4 regions of the Priestia aryabhattai genome follow, and region 1 is predicted to be linked to each of the others. Evidence: predicted binding sites of a transcription regulator. Region 1 holds the regulator's gene; each other region holds the start of a gene.
What was found. The regulator Rex, encoded in region 1, represses fermentation and respiration genes when NADH is low (regulators of the CRP and FNR family bind a similar motif). The targets are predictions, from matches to a motif close to TTGTGAAATATTTCACAA.

Region 1 (4,724 bases):
TTAAATTAGCTTGCTCTTGGTCGTAATAACCAACCATTACATTTGAGCCAAAGGAAATGATTCCAGTCTTGAAGCTGAGTTTATCCACAATACCTTTTAATAAAGTAGATTTTCCAACTCCATTAGGACCAACCAACGCAAGGCTTTCTCCTTTTTTAATGCGAAGGTTTGCCTGCTGGACGACATATTTGTGTTCATCATATCCTATGGACACGTTTTCGAGATTTAAGACTTCATTTCCGCTTTGACGCTCAATTTCAAACGAAAAACTAGCTGATTTTTCACCTTCGTTGGGTCGATTTATTAACTCCATTCGATCGAGCTGTTTACGTCTGCTTTGCGCACGTTTTGTAGTCGATGCGCGGGCGATGTTTCGCTGAATAAAATCATTCAGTTTTGCGACCTCATCCTGCTGCTTTTCGTACTGACGCAATTCTTTTTCATATCGCTCTGCTTTTTGTACAAGGTATTTAGAGTAGTTGCCCGTGTACTTCACCGTTGTTTTTTGTATGACTTCATACACTTGATTTACGACTTTATCAAGGAAGTAACGATCGTGTGAAACGATTAAAATAGCTCCTTCATACCCTTGCAGAAACTGCTCCAGCCATGCTAAAGTTTCAATATCTAAGTGGTTGGTAGGCTCATCCAAAATAAGCAAATCAGGCTTTGTTAAAAGCAGTTTTGCAAGAGCCAAGCGTGTTTTTTGTCCACCGCTCAAGGAAGAAATAGGGGTGCTATAGTCAAAGTTTGAAAAACGGAAACCGTGAAGAATAGATCTTGTATCCGCTTCATATTGATAGCCGCCTAAATCTTTAAACGTTACTTGAAGCTGATCGTACTCTTTGGTTAGTTTTTCGTATTGAACTGAATCATTAAAAATGTCTGGATCACCCATCTTCGTTTCAAGCGTACGTAATTCTTTTTCCATCTTCTTTAACGGAGCAAAGACAGTCATCATTTCTTCCCATATGGAGAGTGTTGACTCAAGAACTGTATCTTGTCCCATATAATCAATGGAAACACCTTTAGGTTTAATAATTTCTCCGCTGTCATAAGAAAGTTGCTCAGCAATAATTTTTAATAAAGTTGATTTACCAGCACCGTTTCGTCCCACTAGGGCAATGCGGTCTTTTGATTGTACTTCTAACTTTATATTCGATAAAATGGGTTCTGCTCCATAGTATTTTGTAATACCGTTCAATTGTAGAATAATCATTTTTTCACCTCTAGTAGTATATCCATAGTGTATTTTAACATATTTTTAACTACAAGTTCTTACTACAAGCGTTTGTAATTTGTAGAGAGACAAGAACAAATGATGAAGAGAATGTTTTGATTCATGAAATAAAATGAGTTTACCTGCACATTTTATACAGGATACTATGTTAAAATAAGAGATAAGTGCATCTCTGAGCTTATATATGATTGATGTAGAAAATCCGTCATGACTAACAAACGGCTCCTTTGAAGGGCTAATTGCTTGGTTCTAGCTACCGACTTTAAGTAGTGCTGGATAGACAAAAGCCATCAAGGTGTGAAACGGAGTATATATATAACAAGAGAAAAGAGAGAGAATTGGAAGCGCTACCTCAAAGCGTTCGATGCTTTGTGAAAGGTAATGCAATATAACTTGAAAATATTAGTAATGACATACATGAACTGAGGGGGTACAACGTGAACACTGAACAATTAAAAATACCACAAGCAACGGCTAAACGATTGCCGCTTTATTATCGTTTTATAAAAAATTTGCATGCTTCTGGTAAACAACGTGTGTCGTCAGCGGAATTAAGTGAAGCAGTGAAAGTTGATTCTGCTACTATTCGTCGGGACTTTTCTTACTTTGGTGCATTAGGAAAAAAAGGATACGGCTATAATGTGAATTATTTACTTACATTTTTTCGTAAAACGTTAGACCAAGACGAAGTAACAAAAGTAGCATTGATTGGTGTAGGGAATCTAGGAACAGCCTTTTTAAATTATAATTTTATTAAAAATAATAACACGAAAATTGAGTGCGCTTTTGATGTGATAGAAGATAAAGTCGGTACGAAAGTAGGCGACGTGCCGGTCTATCATCTTGACCAATTAGAAGATTACATGAGTGATGATATCTCAGTAGCGATTTTAACCGTGCCTGCGACTGTTGCTCAGCAAATTACCGATCGTTTAGTGAACTGTGGAATTAAAGGAATTTTAAACTTCACTCCTGCACGCTTAAACGTACCCGATGAGATTCGACTGCATCATATTGATCTTGCTGTGGAATTACAGTCGCTTGTCTATTTTTTGAAAAATTATCCTGTTGAATAGGATGGACTGTGTTACGATTTCCTTAAGTCTAAATTAATAAGGAGAGTGGGAATATGGGGATTGGAGTAGGCAGTTGGATTATTATTGCTATTGTAGCACTGCTGATTTTTGGACCGAAACGGTTACCGGAGCTAGGAAGATCAGTGGGCCAAACGCTTAGAGAGTTTAAGCATGCCGCTAGCGGTGTGTCCGAGGATTGTGAAAAAGATAAACAACGTCAAGTAGATGACAAAGAGTAAAAGGGTGATCATATTATGACCGAACAAGAAATGTCAATATATGATCATATAGGAGAGCTGCGAAAACGCATTTTAATTGTTTTATTTTTCTTTGTCATTGCCACAGTCGTCGGCTTTTTCATAGCGGATAAGGTAATTGTCTATTTACAGCATGCTGATGAGGCAAAAAATTTAACGATGAATGCATTTAGGTTAACAGATCCAGTCAAGATTTATATGCAATTTGCTGTTATTATCGGCTGTGTACTTGCAGCTCCTGTTGCACTGTATCAACTTTGGGCATTTATTAGTCCTGGTTTATATGAAAAAGAGCGTAAGGTAACGCTTGGATATATTCCTGTTTCCATTTTTCTCTTTATTGGCGGCGTCTCTTTTTCTTATTTTGTGTTGTTTCCATTTGTCGTCGATTTTATGACGCGCGTTTCTGATGAGCTGAATGTAAACCAAGTGATTGGCATTAATGAATACTTTTCTTTTTTAATGCAGCTTACACTGCCATTTGGCTTGTTGTTTCAGCTTCCTGTCGTCGTTATGTTTTTGACGCGATTAGGAATTATAACACCTATGTTTTTATCTCAAATTCGAAAGTATGCCTATTTTGTACTGCTAGTTATTGCTGCGCTCATTACACCACCGGAATTGCTTTCGCATATGATGGTGACAGTGCCGCTCTTAATTTTGTATGAAATTAGCATCATTATTTCCCGCATTTCGTATCGCAAAGTGCTAAAGGCAAGGGCAGAGCAGGAACGAGAAGATGTAAGTATGTAAAAAAACCACTGAAACAGTGGTTTTTTTATTTAGATGAATCATCTTGGTTTTTATATTGCTGCTGCAACTTTTTAATTTTATAGTGCAAGATAAAGATGCGAACGGCAAATCTGAAATCGAATGCGGCTACGAGTGCAAATAAGATTGTGGGGAAATTCCAAACGGTTTCCTGAGCATTTTGAATAGCCAGGTAGGTAAATAAAATCCCCATAATAATATAAATAAACCCTCGTGTTAAAGGGATATTCTTCATAAAAACATGCCTCCAAAAATAAACTGCATTTGTTCTGCTTGTTTTTGCATTTCTGTAATTTTATCTAAAAAGACAGTTTGAGATAAAATTACGATTGTGTTCATCAACACATGAGCAATAATAGGTACAACAATTAGTTTCGTTCTTGCATAAAGGAATGCAAATACAAATCCCATGGCTGTATACACGAGTAAATGTTTGAAATCCCAGTGTACCGCAGCGAAAATAAGGGAACTAATAAATGCAGAGATAAAGAAATTGTATCGTTTGTGAAGAGAGCCGAAAATAATTTTTCGGAAAATAATCTCTTCTAGAATTGGTCCAATAACAGAGGTAACCACAATTAGGAAAGGTGTTGCTTTAACAAGATTAACAATATTTTGTGTGTTTTCAGATACTTGAGTAATGCCAAGAGCGTGCTCAACCATACCTGCTACAGCTTGACCAGCCATAGCCAGAAACACACCAAGGACTGACCAGACAACAGCAATCGTTTTTCCAGCATGTTCAATACGCATGGACATGTCACGGCGCAGCAGCAGTAAGACAATAAGTAAACCAAGGATAAAGCTAATGATGGTCCAATAAGTCAAAAGCATGACATTCGCTGTCCGAACTGGATATTGATCAAACATTCCTGTTAACTTTAACAGCGGTATACCAACAACTCCTGAAAACTGCATAAGGATGTAGGTGAGGATAACATACCAATAACGTTTTTCCAATCTTCTATACTCCTTTAAAAGGTTTTTATGTATATATGTCGAAGAAGTACTGTAAAGTTAGTAATTTCTTCTTGCTCGTATTGTAACATACATATTATTGAACAGAGAAAAGAATGCTTTATTTCTCAAAATCGTCGAAATCTAAGGCTATTATATGTAGTTTTCGTAAATTTTAAATTTTTTTTGTTTAATACTTGCAAAAAAAACCCACTTTGTTTTAATATAATAATTGTGTTAGCACTCGTTGAGGTTGAGTGCTAATAAAAATGCAAACATATTATTTGAGGAGGTTGTTTCACTTGTTAAAGCCATTAGGTGATCGCGTAGTGATTGAACTTGTAAAATCTGAGGAAAAAACAGCAAGCGGTATCGTATTACCGGACAGTGCAAAAGAAAAACCGCAAGAGGGTAAAATTGTTG
Region 2 (4,724 bases), on a different contig from region 1:
TCTCATGTTCATACTTCACATACGCTTGCTTCAGTTGATCCAACCTCCATGCTGATTCACTTCAAAGACGGAACGTTCATCCCAGTGAAACTTTCTTATTATAGTTTAGAAAAAAAGTTAGCCAGAGCGGCTGTTATTCGCAATTATTGTTTAGAAAGTTCGCTTGTCTTTGCATAATGCATTCGATTTATCAAACGAACTTGTCCTACATATGAACAATCGGTTGTACGGGACTACACATATGTACTGAAGGAGGAAGCTTATCATAAGCTTCCTCCTTTCCTTACTCTTGGAGAAGCGAGGCTTTTAGCTTTTTGCGAGCTGCTTTTCCCCAGTTTTTAACGGCTCCTGTGGAGACATGGTATTTGTAGGCAATATCTTTATAAGAGTAGCCTTCTAGCAAATGTTCGATTACATAGATTTTTTCTCTTCCTGTTAAATGTTCGATATGCTGCTTGATGATTTCAGCTTCTAGCGGGACGGGAAGAGCGGGATCTTCGTTTAGTGAAAGCAGGTTCTGCTCAGCTGGTGTTTCGCGTTCTTCGTATAAAATGGTGCCTTTTAAATGAGAAAGGATGGTACCGCGCACCGTTGTGTAGGCATAAGCGGAAAAAGAGCCTTTGCTTTCATCAAATTTTTGATACGCTCTCCATAAACCAATCAAAGCAATTTGATAATATTCGTCGTAGTCTTTGTAAATATGAAGTTTTTTAATCATCGACACAATTAATGGATGAAAAGATGAAGCGATTTGATCGAACGAGTCTTTTTGCATCTAGCATTCCTTTTTCAAAAACGCGTTTTTGCTGTATTCCGCCGGTATCTCTACTGTACAAGGGGAAGATCACACGCGCGAATGAACGTACATTATGTTTTCTTTTTAAGAAACGTGACGTAATTTCCCCGGAAACTTCACGTTTCGCTAGAAAATATGCGAAGTATACGTGTATTTGTAGAGATTTTACGTACGAAAGGTCCCCCATCCCCAATCCTACTAATCTATAATATGTTTATATCGATGTAGCAACTCTAGCATAACCAAAGAGCGGTTATGCTAGAGTTGCTAGACCTGTCCGGCTGAGCCTCTCCCTTGCGGGCTGGTCTCATCCGGACAGGTGGACCTTTGAAGGCAAGTTCGAGGGAGTGTGTCCGTGTTTGTTTGGTTATCCTATTAAATGTAGAGTGAAGATTGAATAATAGAATATATTTGGTTCTTAAAATGGGGTAAAAGGGGAGATTGAATGAAGGCGACGGTTGGGGTAAATGTGGCGGCGGCTGTTTTGTGTGGGGCGGTGATATATGCGGGGATGCATTATTGGCAGGAACAAACCGAAGCACAGGCAAGTGAAGTGAAGTCCGCTGTTGTACATAGAGAAAAACAGTTTTCCGATGTATCTGCTTATACAAAAAATCTTCCAGACTTTATCACAAAGCAAATTGAGTCATCTATTGCAAATAAAAAACCTCTGACTCTTGTGCTTGCCACGTCCGCAAAGGAAGCAGGGTGGCCACAGCAGTTAAAAAAAGAGCTAGCAGCCGCATATGGAAGTGATGTATTTACGGTTAAAACACTTTCATACGGCAGCCTAACAACTGATGAGCTTTTATCCTCACATATTGCCGATCAAATTGATCAACTTCAGCCAAACATTATTCTTTTCGAAGCACCTCTTAAAAATGATTATCAGCACCTTACGCTAGATGAGACGCTTGAAAATACAGACGAGCTAATTCATCAGCTCAAAGACTTGAAAAAAACCCTTATGATTCAGCCATCACAGCCATATATTTCACAAACGGAGTCCTATGAAGAAGGGGTAGAAGCAATTAGGGGAGTCTCTGAAGCAAATTGGGTGTATTATATGAATCACTCGCTCATTTGGCCGTTTCATTTAGGAGAATATATAAATAAAGACAGCGGCAATTTAACGAAAAAAGGAAATGAAGTGTGGGGAGATTATGTTGTGAATTGGTTTACGGGAAAATGAAAAGACAAGCCCTATTTCAAAAGAAATAGGGCTTGTTTTTTATAATTTTATTAGATTATGACTTTTCCTTGTTTTATAGTAGTAGCTTTTTGCATCTCTACACTTATAAAGCTTAAATCCAAAAATTCCCAAATGAGTCCAAAGTTTTTTGATGTTTACGAGTGGCATGATAATTCTCTGTTCTGTTCTTTATAAAGGTTCTTTATTTTCATTATAAAGAATATAAGAGTGATAGTAAATACTATAAAGAACGTTTTGTTTAAAAAATTCTTTATAAAGAATTTTCGAAACTTCTTATTTTTAGCATATAAACATTCAGAAGTCCTTGGCCCGCGATATCCGCAATAATCAATTTACATGCTGATAAAAAGATAGATGCCACGATACTAACCAGAGTCTTTAGAACAAGACTATGAAACCATTGATCATTTTTAATAGGAGTGACTTTTATCATAGCCCAGGTTCTGTATTCTTGTTACATTAACGTTGTGAAAAATATCACAAAATAAAATGCAGAGGATGATACAAATTAAAACATAATTAGACCACTTATTTTTTTTGCTTGCTGCTAAAGCAATGGAATCGCATACATACCATAACCGTGTTAGATAATCTGACACACAAGTTGAACGATTCAGAAAATTCATATATCTTAAGTATATCTTTAAAGATGCATAGAAAATATATCTTTGAAACAAGCAGGTATAGACGCCAGGGGAGGAATGGAACGTGCAAAAAAAGAAACTCGTATTGATTGGAAATGGAATGGCTGGAGTTCGAGCGATTGAAGAAGTATTGAAGGTTTCAAACGAAGCGTTTGAGATTACGATTTTCGGAAGTGAGCCGCATCCGAACTATAATCGTATTTTATTATCAAAAGTGCTGCAAGGAGATACGAATGTTGAAGACATTACGTTAAACGATTGGAACTGGTATCAAGAAAACAATATTACATTATATACAGGCGAAACGGTTACTAGTATCGATTCGATAAAAAAAGAAGTAGCGACAAACAACGGCAGAGTAGAATCGTATGATGAATTGATTTTAGCAACGGGCTCTCTTCCTTTTATTCTTCCAATTCCAGGATCTGATAAAAAAGGAGTCACGGCTTTTCGAGATATAAAAGACACGGACGAAATGCTGCAGGCATCTCAGCAGTATAAAAAAGCAGCGGTTATTGGAGGCGGACTGCTTGGATTAGAAGCAGCGCGCGGATTGTTAAATTTGGGGATGGACGTATCTGTGATTCATCTAGCTCCGTATTTAATGGAACGTCAGCTCGATCCAACGGCCGGCAAATTGCTTCAAAACGAATTAGAAAAACAAGGCATGAAGTTTTTGTTGGAAAAACAAACGGCGGAAATCGTCGGCGATGAACGAGTTGAAGGTCTATCTTTTAAAGACGGTACTTTTTTAGAAGCTGATTTAGTGGTGATGGCCGTTGGAATTAAACCAAATGTCCAGCTTGCAAAAGAAGCGGGACTTACCGTAAACCGAGGAATTGTCGTGAATGACTATATGCAAACGGATATCCCAAACATCTACGCCGTTGGAGAATGTGCAGAGCATAGAGGAATGGTATACGGACTAGTGGCACCTCTGTATGAACAAGGAAAAGCATTAGCAAAAGCGATTTGCGGTGCAGAAAAAGTTCCTTATGAAGGGTCGGTTTTATCAACGCAGCTAAAAGTATCAGGGGTTGAAGTGTTTTCAGCAGGAGACTTCACGGAAGATGAAGAGAAAAAAGCGATCAAAGTGTTCGATGAACAAGACGGCATTTATAAAAAGCTTGTTCTGCGAGGCAATCAAATCGTAGGAGCCGTTCTTTTTGGAGACAGCAGCGACGGAAATCGACTGTTTTCAATGATTCAAAAGCAAGAAGATGTATCGGATGTCGCGAAAGTGTCGATTTTACAGCCATCTGGCGGTGACGCGGGTGAAAGCTTAGTAGCAAGCATGAGCGCGGATGATATTATTTGCGGCTGTAACGGCGTATCAAAAGGTACGATTGTAGAAGCTATACAAAAACAAGGATGCTCATCGGTTGATGAAATCAAAGCTTGTACAAGTGCCTCTCGTTCTTGCGGAGGATGTAAACCGCTTGTGGCGGAAGTGCTTCAGCATACTCTTGGTGCTGACTTTGACGCGGCGGCTCAAAAAGAAGCGATTTGCGGCTGTACGACTCTGTCACGAGATGAAGTTGTAGAAGAAATTAAAGCAAAAGGACTTTCGCATACGCGTGAAGTCATGAATGTACTTGGATGGAATAATGAAGAAGGCTGTTCGAAATGCCGTCCGGCGCTAAACTATTATTTAGGTATGGTGAATCCGACCGGGTATGTTGACGAACGCGAATCACGATTTGTTAATGAGCGCATGCACGCAAATATTCAAAAAGACGGCACGTATTCTGTTGTTCCTCGCATGTACGGAGGCGTCACAAACGCAGAAGATTTACGACGGATTGCAGACGTCGTTGATAAATATGAGATTCCGTTAGTAAAAGTGACGGGTGGACAGCGTCTTGATTTGTTTGGTGTCAAAAAAGAAGATTTGCCTAGCGTATGGGAAGAGTTAGATATGCCTTCTGGCTATGCTTACGGCAAGTCACTGCGGACCGTAAAAACATGCGTCGGCGAACAGTTTTGCCGTTTTGGTACGCAGGATTCAATGGGTGTTGGGATTGCGCTTGAGAAAAAATTTGAAGGACTATGGACGCCTCATAAAGTGAAA
Region 3 (4,724 bases), on a different contig from region 1:
TTCGATTTCTTGTTTTGCTGCAGCTTTTAGACGCTCAGACTCTTCGCGTGCTGCCGCAATGATTTCTTCTTTTTTATCTTCTGCAGACTTTCTAGCGTTTTCCATCATTACTTGCACTTCTTGACGAGATTGCTTTAAGATTTCACGCTGCTCTTCAACAAGCTTCTTCGCTTCCTCATTTTGCTTTTCTGCTTCATCAATCTCACCGGCAATATGCTCTTCACGTTTTTTCATGATTCCCATTACAGGACCAAACGCGAATTTTTGAAGTAACGCAAGTAGGATAAGGAACATCACTAATTGGAAAAGAATATCTCCACCATTAATGCCTGCTGCTCCTAACACAAACATGTTCGACACGGCCATGTTCACTCCCTTCAGAGACTCCACATATATAATTTACTTATTAAAGACATAAAGTAATGGCGAAGGTTCTTTTGAATGATCTTCGCCACATGTAACACATTATTATTTACCTTGTACCATGAATGCAATAACTACGGCGATAATTGGAAGCGCCTCAACTAAGGCAACCCCAACGAACATCATTGAAGTTAATGTACCACGTGCTTCTGGTTGGCGAGCTGTGCCTTCAATCGTCTTAGAAACGATAAGACCGTTACCAATACCAGCACCTAGTGCCGCTAAACCAATCGCAATTGCAGATGCTATTAAACCCATTTTATAAAGTCCTCCCTTAATATATATGATTTTGTTTAACTAAGTTTTGTTTTGTCCAAATTGGGTATTACTTGAACAAAGCTTTATAAATTAATGGTCGCTACTCACTTTGTGAGATAAATAAACCATCGTTAACATTGTGAAAATGAAGGCCTGAATTGCGCCTACAAAAATACTGAATCCTTGCCATAAAAGCATTGGAATAGCAGCTCCAATTGTACCTAGGAAGCCTGTTGTTGCTAAACCAGCTAGCAAGCTTAACAAAATTTCCCCAGCATAAATATTACCGTAAAGACGAAGGCCAAGCGTTAACGTATTGGCAAACTCCTCGATAATCTTAAGCGGGAATAAAAATGCCATTGGCTTGAAGTAATCTTTCGTGTATGCAGAGAAACCTCGCATTTTAATACCATAATAATGTGATAGTACAACTACCATAACGGCTAACGTCAGCGTAATTGCTGGATCAGCGGTTGGCGATTTCCACCATAAGTTATGGTCAATCACGATGGCAAATGGAAGACCCAACATATTTGACACAAAAATGTACATAAGTAAAGTTACACCTAGCGTCAAAAAGCGGCCACCTGTTTTCCAATCCATATTGCTATTAACGAGTCCTTTAACAAAATCTAAGACCCATTCAATAAAGTTTTGTGCACCGCTTGGCTTCATAGCAAGAGTACGAGTACATAAAACTGCAATTAAGAATACAATAACAGAAGCTACGGTAACCATAAGCAAGTTACTTTGACTAAAAGTAAGGCCTAGAAACTCTATAGTTGGTGATTCATGACCCAACTGTGTTCACCTCTCTTTCTATCTTCTACGCATATTTTGAACAACTAAATCTATGATAATGACAACATAATACGTCATTAATCCCACAACTACACTAATAATATGAAAGGTTTTTGGATAAGAGATGGTAATCACAACTGCGAGAGCAGCTGTTGCAAATCTTACAACAGTCCCAATTGAACGGGGCTTTTTCCCCTCATCCAACGCCTGTCCAAACTGCTCAAACTTTCTTACTAAGTTCCACAAATTATACAAACTCAGGGCGGTCCCTAAAATTAAACCTGCAAAAACAGCCTTATAACTTGTAAATCCCCAGCCGAGAACGTATAATGCTAACAAATACAATATGTATGAACGAAGTCTTGGAAAAACGTGCTGCAAATCCTGCATGAATTATTAATCTCCTGAAAAAAAATGGTGGACTGTCCGCAGCATCATAAAAACACCTGCTGCTAGCCCTGAAAGAAGGCCTAAAATCAAAAATAGTGGTTCGGTGTCAAGCCATTGATCAGCCCATCTTCCAGAGAATAAGCCAATTAAGACTGAACCTGCTAACTGTGATAGAATGATTGACACTAATGCCATCGCTTGCAAAGGATGACGGTTGCGATCTTTCATAAGCTCATACCCCTTTTGCAAAATTTTCTTTTTTCCGAATTCTCTATCGTTTTTATAGCTCAATATATGATAGGAAGGCAAAAAAAATTGCTAAAAAAGGTAAAAACAGCTAATAAAATACGCAGAAATATCAACGGTTTTCACAGGTTGAAAACCTTATCATTTATATTCCCTGTAAGCATACAATAGCGTATATTTAATGTCAATGTGTTTAAGCTAAAAACTTCACAATCTCTTCTTATTGTTCACATTTCTGCCACACATAAAACCTCTTCAAATGAAAACATTTAAAGAGGTTCATTCAATCGTTATTGTACTGTGTACAACTTGCTCTTGTCTATGCTTTTTCACAAATGCAAATATTTGGTACGCTCCCGGTACAAGCGATTCATCAATCGTTATTTTTCGTTTTCTCATGCCTCTTTCTACATCAACGTCAACATCTAAATACGATACAAACTGTAAAGACTGCTTATCAAAAAGACCAACGCCTAACTGATCTGCTCCTTCAGGCAAAAACAGTTCATAGCTATATGTATTTTTCTCTTTTTCCGCTGCTACTTGCAATCCCATGACACGAGGATAATCTGGAATACTAACCATGTACATATAAGGAAGCGAAAATGTTTCACGTGAATCATTTATTTCCAAATAGCCGTCATATATACCTTTATTTTTAAAACGTGACTGCACTGATAAAGTGACAGCTATTTCTTTTGTCTGACGGGGCTGCACCGTGACGGGCAATGGAACATCCCAGTTTACTCCTTCATCCCCTTTGGGAACGTTTAAGCGATACGTTTTTGCTTTATCAGACTGGTTATCAATTTTAAACGATAAGACTTTCTTTGATGGACGCGTAAAAATACCGAAAGATAAAGAAGATGGATAAAATAAAGATTCTGCTGTGACAGCTTTTGCTATTTGAATTCTTCCGGCTCCTTGTTCATATACGCGATACGTTTGGCCGTTTAGCTGCTGCATCACTTTACTTGTGTTCATCAATGAAGCTTTAACTTGTTCAGGAGACCAGTTCGGGTGAGCTTGTAAAATAAGCGCGCACGCTCCAGCTACATGGGGCGCAGCCATACTTGTGCCATGCATGCGTTCATATCCCCCGGGAACTGTACTATTAATAAAGTAACCAGGTGCGACGACGTCCGGCTTGATTCCCCAAGTAGTCGTTACAGGCCCTCTTGAACTGAAAGATGTGAGCAAGTCTTGCACTACTTGCTTGCCAGTGCGTAAGTATGGTTGTTGAGACTGAATGTGTTGACTAATGATATCACCGCTTTTTTTACTTACCCATATCACTGGAATATTTACTGACTCTTTTAGTTTACCGATTATGCTTTTTTCGGTCGGACTATATAAAATAACGGCTTTTGCTCCTGCCTGTTCAGCTTGTTTAATCTTTTTTTCAACCGCATTTCCCTCTGCTTTTAGCAAAATGACGTTACCCGACGCATGCTTTTGCTCTTTGGAGTATTCTTCATTTATTACACGCAGCGTTTGATTAAACGCCCATGGATGCGACCCTTCTACTGGCGCCATCATGATTTTTTCTTTATTAAATCCGATTGTTAGAAATTGAACTGTTGTCGGGGAAACAGAAGCGCCAACGGAAATAGCTTTTCCCGCTGTACCTGGAGAACCCACGGTCCATAAACCTGGACCTGAATTGCCGCTAGATGTAACCGTTACAATTCCTTTTTCAACAGCCCGATCTAACGCTAAGCTTGTTGGTAAATCGGGGCCATTCACATCATTTCCTAATGATAAATTAATAATATCTACATCATCTTGAATTGCTTTTTCGATAGCTAGAATAACACTTTCAGACGTTCCAGCTCCTCCAGGTCCAAGAGCTCGGTATGCGTAGATTTCTGCTTCAGGTGCTACGCCTTTAATGTTTCCATTTGCTGCAATAATACCAGCTACATGAGTGCCATGCAGAGTAGGCTCTCCTTGCTCACGAGTGGTTTCCATCGGCTCATAATCTTCATCGATTACATCATACCCTCCCCTGTAGGTTTGTTTTAAATCGGGATGAGAATAATCAACACCCGTATCGATGATGCCTACTTTGATCCCTTTTCCTGTTAAGCGCTGATTATGAGTATCAAATAAGCCTCTTACCTGTTCTGAGCCAATGAACGTTACGCTATTTTCTTCTGTAACCTGATAGTTTTTAATAGAATGTGAACTAATAATAGATGGATTCCGAGATAGTTTTTCCAAATCCGAGATGGAGCCATTTAACGAAAGTCCTGTAAACACCGTGTGAAATTCGCTCTTAATCTTTATATTAGGATAATTTTTTTGCAGCTGACTTTTAAATTCCGTGAACTTTTCTTTTTCGATCATCACAATTATTGATTTTTGCTGGTGATTCATTTCTTGTTTTATAGAAGGAAATGTCGGATTGAGCGGCATTTGCCCTCCCCCACTTCCCAATATAAAGCTAATCATTAACCATTTAATCCACATAAAAAAACACCTCTCACACTATCGTGTCTCAAAGAGACACTTTTCATGTGAAAGGTGTTTAGAAATCTTACGAAAGCGGATTAAAAGCTTCCGGTCTGTTTTCACGGCGGTTGAAATAGTAGCTAATAGCATCA
Region 4 (4,724 bases), on a different contig from region 1:
CCGGGGAAAACAAAAGCTGGAACGAAAATGTCGATCAAGAGTTTGGCAACTACGATTATTTAATGTTTGCGAATATTGATTACGATCACCCTGAAGTTCGAGAAGAAATGATCAAATGGGGAAAATGGTTAGCGGACACCCTGCAGTGCGACGGTTACCGATTAGACGCCATTAAACATATTAACCATGATTTTATTAAGGAGTTTGCTCACGAATTGTCCTCTTCTCAAGAAAAGCCATTTTATTTTGTGGGAGAGTTTTGGAATCCAGAGTTAACAGCCTGTCAGGAATTTTTAGACGTTATTGATTATCAAATTGATTTGTTTGACGTATCGCTGCATTACAAACTGCATGAAGCCTCTCAGCAAGGAAGAGATTTTGATTTAACCACGATTTTTGATGATACATTGGTCAAGACTCATCCTTTGAATGTTGTCACATTTGTAGATAACCATGACTCTCAGCCAAATGAATCTTTAGAATCTTGGGTAGAAGATTGGTTCAAACAAAGTGCTTACGCTCTAATTTTACTTCGTGAAGATGGCTATCCTTGTGTGTTTTACGGAGACTATTTTGGGATAGGCGGAGAGCATCCAATTGAGGGAAAAGAAAAAGATATTTCTGCTCTCTTGCACGTACGCTATGACAAAGCATACGGACAGCAAGACGATTATTTTGATCACCCTAATACCATTGGATGGGTAAGGCATGGTGTAGAAGAATTTGAGAAGTCTGGATGTGCTGTGGTGATTTCAAACGGCGAAGATGGCGAAAAGAGAATGTTCGTCGGCGAACACCGAAGTGGACAAACGTGGATTGACTTCACAAATAATAGAGAAGATCAAGTTGTGATTGAAGAAGACGGCTACGGACAGTTCCCTGTAAATGGCGGCTCTGTATCCGTTTGGGCGGAAGCATAAAAAAACAGTGGCCTGCGCCACTGTTTTTTTACCATAGACCTAGCAGTTTCCACCACAAGCCGCCAATTCCAATCCAAATGATAATATGAATAATTGAAATTAAAAAACCGAGCGACCACCACTTTTGCTGTGTTACATATCCACTACCGAAGAACACCGGTGCCGGTCCACTGCCGTAGTGAGTTAAACAGCCGAATAAATTGCTAAAGAACGCTAAAATTAATGCTGACAGTAACGGAGGCGCACCAGCGGCCACGATGACAGATAAAAATGCTGCGTACATAGCGCTGACATGAGCCGTGTTACTCGCAAAAAAGTAGTGAGAATAAAAATACGCAATAGCTAGTACAATCAATGCCGTCATCCAAGACATATGACTAACAGTGCCTTTCATCAAATCACTAAACCAAGGGATCATGCCTAGATCATTTAAGAAGGTTGCCATCATAACCAAAACAGCAAACCAGACTAATGTATCCCATGCTCCCTGTTCTTTTTTTATGTCTGACCAGCTTAATACTTGCGTTAAAAGCAGCGTACATAGACCAATAAAAGCAGTCGTTGTTGCATTAATATTTAAATTAGCGCCAAAAATCCACAGCACAAGAAGAAGTAAAAATACGCCGATCATATACCATTCTTCTTTCTTTAGTGGACCCATCTCATTTAGTTTTTTTACTGCAATTTCAGATGCTTCCGGTGTTTCTTTTAATTCTGGGGGATACAGCTTATAAATAACAAGCGGAATAACAATTAAACTAATAATTCCAGGTACGATTGCAGCCGCTGCCCAGCCAACCCATGAAATAGTCTTCCCTGTAATTTGTTCTGTCATTTTAACAGCAAGAGGATTGGCCGCCATTGCCGTTACGAACATAGCGGATGTAATCATATCTCCTTGAAACGATACTTTTGTTAAGAAAGCACCAACTCTACGCTCCGTACCGTCTCCAGTTCTTGAGCCATATGTTTCAGATAAGGAACGAATGATTGGAAGAATAATCCCTCCAGCTCGTGCTGTATTAGACGGCATTGCAGGTGATAAAAGCAAGTCGCTTACGATAAGAGAATAAGATAATCCCAACGTCTTTTTACCGAACAACCGAACAAAGATATAGGCAACCCTTGTTCCTAGACCAGTCTTAATAAAACCTCTAGAAATAAAGAATGCAATAACGATTAACCAAATCGTCGTATTTTGAAAACCGCTGAGCGATTGTTCAAGTGTTAATGTATTAGTTAATACAATAATGGTTAAAGATAAAATAGCTACACTGCCTAATGGCAATGGTTTAATGATAAGCCCTACGATAGTAGCCACAAAAATAGCGAATAAGTGCCAAGCCTTCACATCAAGTCCGGAAGGAGGTGTAATAAACCATAAAATAAGTCCGATTGCCAGACAAATTAATAAAGGAATAAATTTTACTTCGCCAGCAGGCTTTTTTGTTGTTTCAGCCATAATCTTTCTCCTTTCATGTTTTTAAATAATAGTAGTAGTATGCTCTTTCCGCTTCGTACACAATACTTGTCCCATTTAAAATAAAATAATTGTAAAAATACGTTTCATAAGGATGATATTGTAAAATTGTGAAGTGTTGAGCATAGTTCCTTTATCATTTTATCATACATATTGACAATATTTATCTTTCACCTTCATTTTCTTCACTTCAAAATAGCTTGTAAACGTTATTTTAGTCACAATAAATAAAACTGCATGAGTTTATCATGCAGCCTTGTATTTAGCGATTTACTTTTTGAATAAACACGACTTTTAGATAATTACCTGACTTAAATTCTTTTATTGTTTTAAAATCAGCTGGAAGAGAGAACTGCTCCATCATTTTGTAACGTTCCCCCTTTTCGTTAAAAGCTTTTTCAATAAACGAATGGAATTTTTTCATATCAAAATTACTTGCGTTCGTAGATGCCACAATGACACCATTTGGCTTTGTAAGGGCAATGGCTTCTTTTAATAAATCTTTGTAGTCTTTTGCTGCGCTAAACGTATGCTTCTTCGACTTAGCAAAGCTCGGCGGATCTAACACCACAAGATCGAACGTCATGTTCTTCTTGACTGCATATTTAAAATACTTGAAAACATCTTCTACAATAATGTCTTGTGCCTCATGATCAATTCCATTTACACTAAATTGCTCAATTGTTTTTGCCAAGCTACGATTGGCTAAATCGACACTTGTTGTTTTAGTAGCTCCTCCAAGAGCGGCCGCCACTGAAAATGCGCCCGTATACGAAAACATATTTAGCACGTTCTTTCCTTTTGCATATTTATCTCGAATCGTTTTACGGACGTCTCGCTGATCTAAAAAGACCCCAACCATCGCTCCATCATTTAAGTGAACAGCAAAACGGATACCATTTTCTTTAACAATTAAAGGGAATTCACCTTTATCTCCTGCTACAAAATCATCTTCTTCAATATACTGCCCTTTTACGTTAAAACGTTTTTTTTGGTACAGCCCTTTAAAGTTAGGCGCAGATTTTAAGGCTTCAATGACGTAGTCTTTGAATTGATAAATTCCTTCACTATACCAACTCGTGACGTAATATCCGTCATAATAATCAATAATCAAGCCGCCAATTCCGTCACCTTCACTATTAAATACGCGAAAAGCAGTTGTATCTTCAGACGCATAAAAATCGTGACGAGATGCAATAGCCTGCTGAATTTTTCGTGCAAAAAATGCCGCATCAATTTTCTCACTTTTGTTCTTCGTAAGAATCCATCCGTAGCCTTTATTTTGTTTTCCATAATATCCTTTGGCTAAAAATTGATTCTTCGGAGTCACTAAGTTAATAATAACGCCTTCTTCTTGCAGTTTATGACCATCAATAAGCGCATCTTTTTCAATGAGTGGATAACTCTTGTTCACTTTTTTAATAAAAGCTTCTTTGGCTATAACTTGTACTTCTTTTCTCATGTGTACACCCTATCTATTTAATTTAGTTCATTCTAGTTCTATCCATTTTACGAGAATAATCTACATTTATCTTAACATAGATAACCGGTAATGTTTCTAGTTACAAATAGAAAAGCAGAGGGTGCCTTGAAGCATCCTCTGCTTGATATGAATGAAAAATAAAATGTATGTTTTAAGATGAAAAGTTATGAGCACTCTTGTCCCGTATAAGCATCGAACTTAAGCTTCTGCTGCTTGCTTCCGTTTATTACCGTTACTACGTATACAGTTATTGAGTTCTCTGTTGTAAGCTCAACGTGCTCTACTTTTCCTTCTTGATGTTTTAAAGCAAGAGCTTTTACAGCATTTTCAGTTAATGGCTGAAGTTTATCTTGTTTTATATGTGTGATTTTACCCGAAACAGCATCGATTGTGACTGTATACTCCGTATTATCTTTGATTACTTTTACTGTAAAAATCGCTGCGTTTTGGTCGTATTCTACCATTCTCACGTTACCTGCATATGTAGCCAATGCAAGATCTTTTGCATCTTGTCTCGTTAATAGCTTCACTGCTTGCTTAGAGGTATTAACTACTTTTCCTGTCAAAGCATCTAACGTTACTGTATATTGAGTGCTATCTTTAAGAATCACTGCAACATACTGATTATTGGCTTCTTTAAACTCAAGACTATATACGTAACCACTGTATTGTTTAGCGGCTGCTTCTTTTATTTTTTGCTCCGAAATTGGTTGCAACTCTTTTTTATTCTCATGAATGACTTTTCCTGTAAGTCCATCCACAGTTAACGTATATTCTACTTTTCCATCTACTACAATAATCTTATATTCACGCGTTTCTTTATTAAATGTAATAGATTGAA

Region 2: the regulator Rex is predicted to act here: its motif matches at 2,475-2,492, upstream of nirB (nitrite reductase large subunit NirB).
Region 3: the regulator Rex is predicted to act here: its motif matches at 2,314-2,331, upstream of M3225_RS21695 (AtpZ/AtpI family protein).
Region 4: the regulator Rex is predicted to act here: its motif matches at 2,509-2,526, upstream of M3225_RS21260 (anion permease).

What each region holds. Positions count from the first base shown of each region.
Region 1 is NZ_JAMBOQ010000019.1:4,297-9,020, forward strand. Features, by position in the region: gene M3225_RS28190 (ABC-F family ATP-binding cassette domain-containing protein) at 1-1,219, opposite strand, end outside; gene M3225_RS28195 (redox-sensing transcriptional repressor Rex) at 1,678-2,316, shown strand; gene tatA (twin-arginine translocase TatA/TatE family subunit) at 2,370-2,555, shown strand; gene tatC (twin-arginine translocase subunit TatC) at 2,571-3,326, shown strand; gene M3225_RS28210 (YdiK family protein) at 3,352-3,579, opposite strand; gene M3225_RS28215 (CPBP family intramembrane glutamic endopeptidase) at 3,576-4,304, opposite strand; gene groES (co-chaperone GroES) at 4,604-4,724, shown strand, end outside.
Region 2 is NZ_JAMBOQ010000003.1:402,429-407,152, forward strand. Features, by position in the region: gene M3225_RS15145 (competence protein ComK) at 1-177, shown strand, start outside; gene M3225_RS15150 (sigma-70 family RNA polymerase sigma factor) at 284-775, opposite strand; gene M3225_RS15155 (SGNH/GDSL hydrolase family protein) at 1,242-1,988, shown strand; gene nirB (nitrite reductase large subunit NirB) at 2,718-4,724, shown strand, end outside.
Region 3 is NZ_JAMBOQ010000005.1:142,051-146,774, reverse strand. Features, by position in the region: gene M3225_RS21715 (F0F1 ATP synthase subunit B) at 1-366, opposite strand, end outside; gene atpE (F0F1 ATP synthase subunit C) at 469-681, opposite strand; gene atpB (F0F1 ATP synthase subunit A) at 772-1,482, opposite strand; gene M3225_RS21700 (ATP synthase subunit I) at 1,501-1,872, opposite strand; gene M3225_RS21695 (AtpZ/AtpI family protein) at 1,879-2,100, opposite strand; gene M3225_RS21690 (S8 family serine peptidase) at 2,398-4,590, opposite strand; gene wecB (non-hydrolyzing UDP-N-acetylglucosamine 2-epimerase) at 4,658-4,724, opposite strand, start outside.
Region 4 is NZ_JAMBOQ010000005.1:45,393-50,116, reverse strand. Features, by position in the region: gene M3225_RS21265 (alpha-amylase) at 1-920, shown strand, start outside; gene M3225_RS21260 (anion permease) at 949-2,382, opposite strand; gene M3225_RS21255 (class I SAM-dependent rRNA methyltransferase) at 2,663-3,862, opposite strand; gene M3225_RS21250 (PepSY domain-containing protein) at 4,048-4,724, opposite strand, start outside.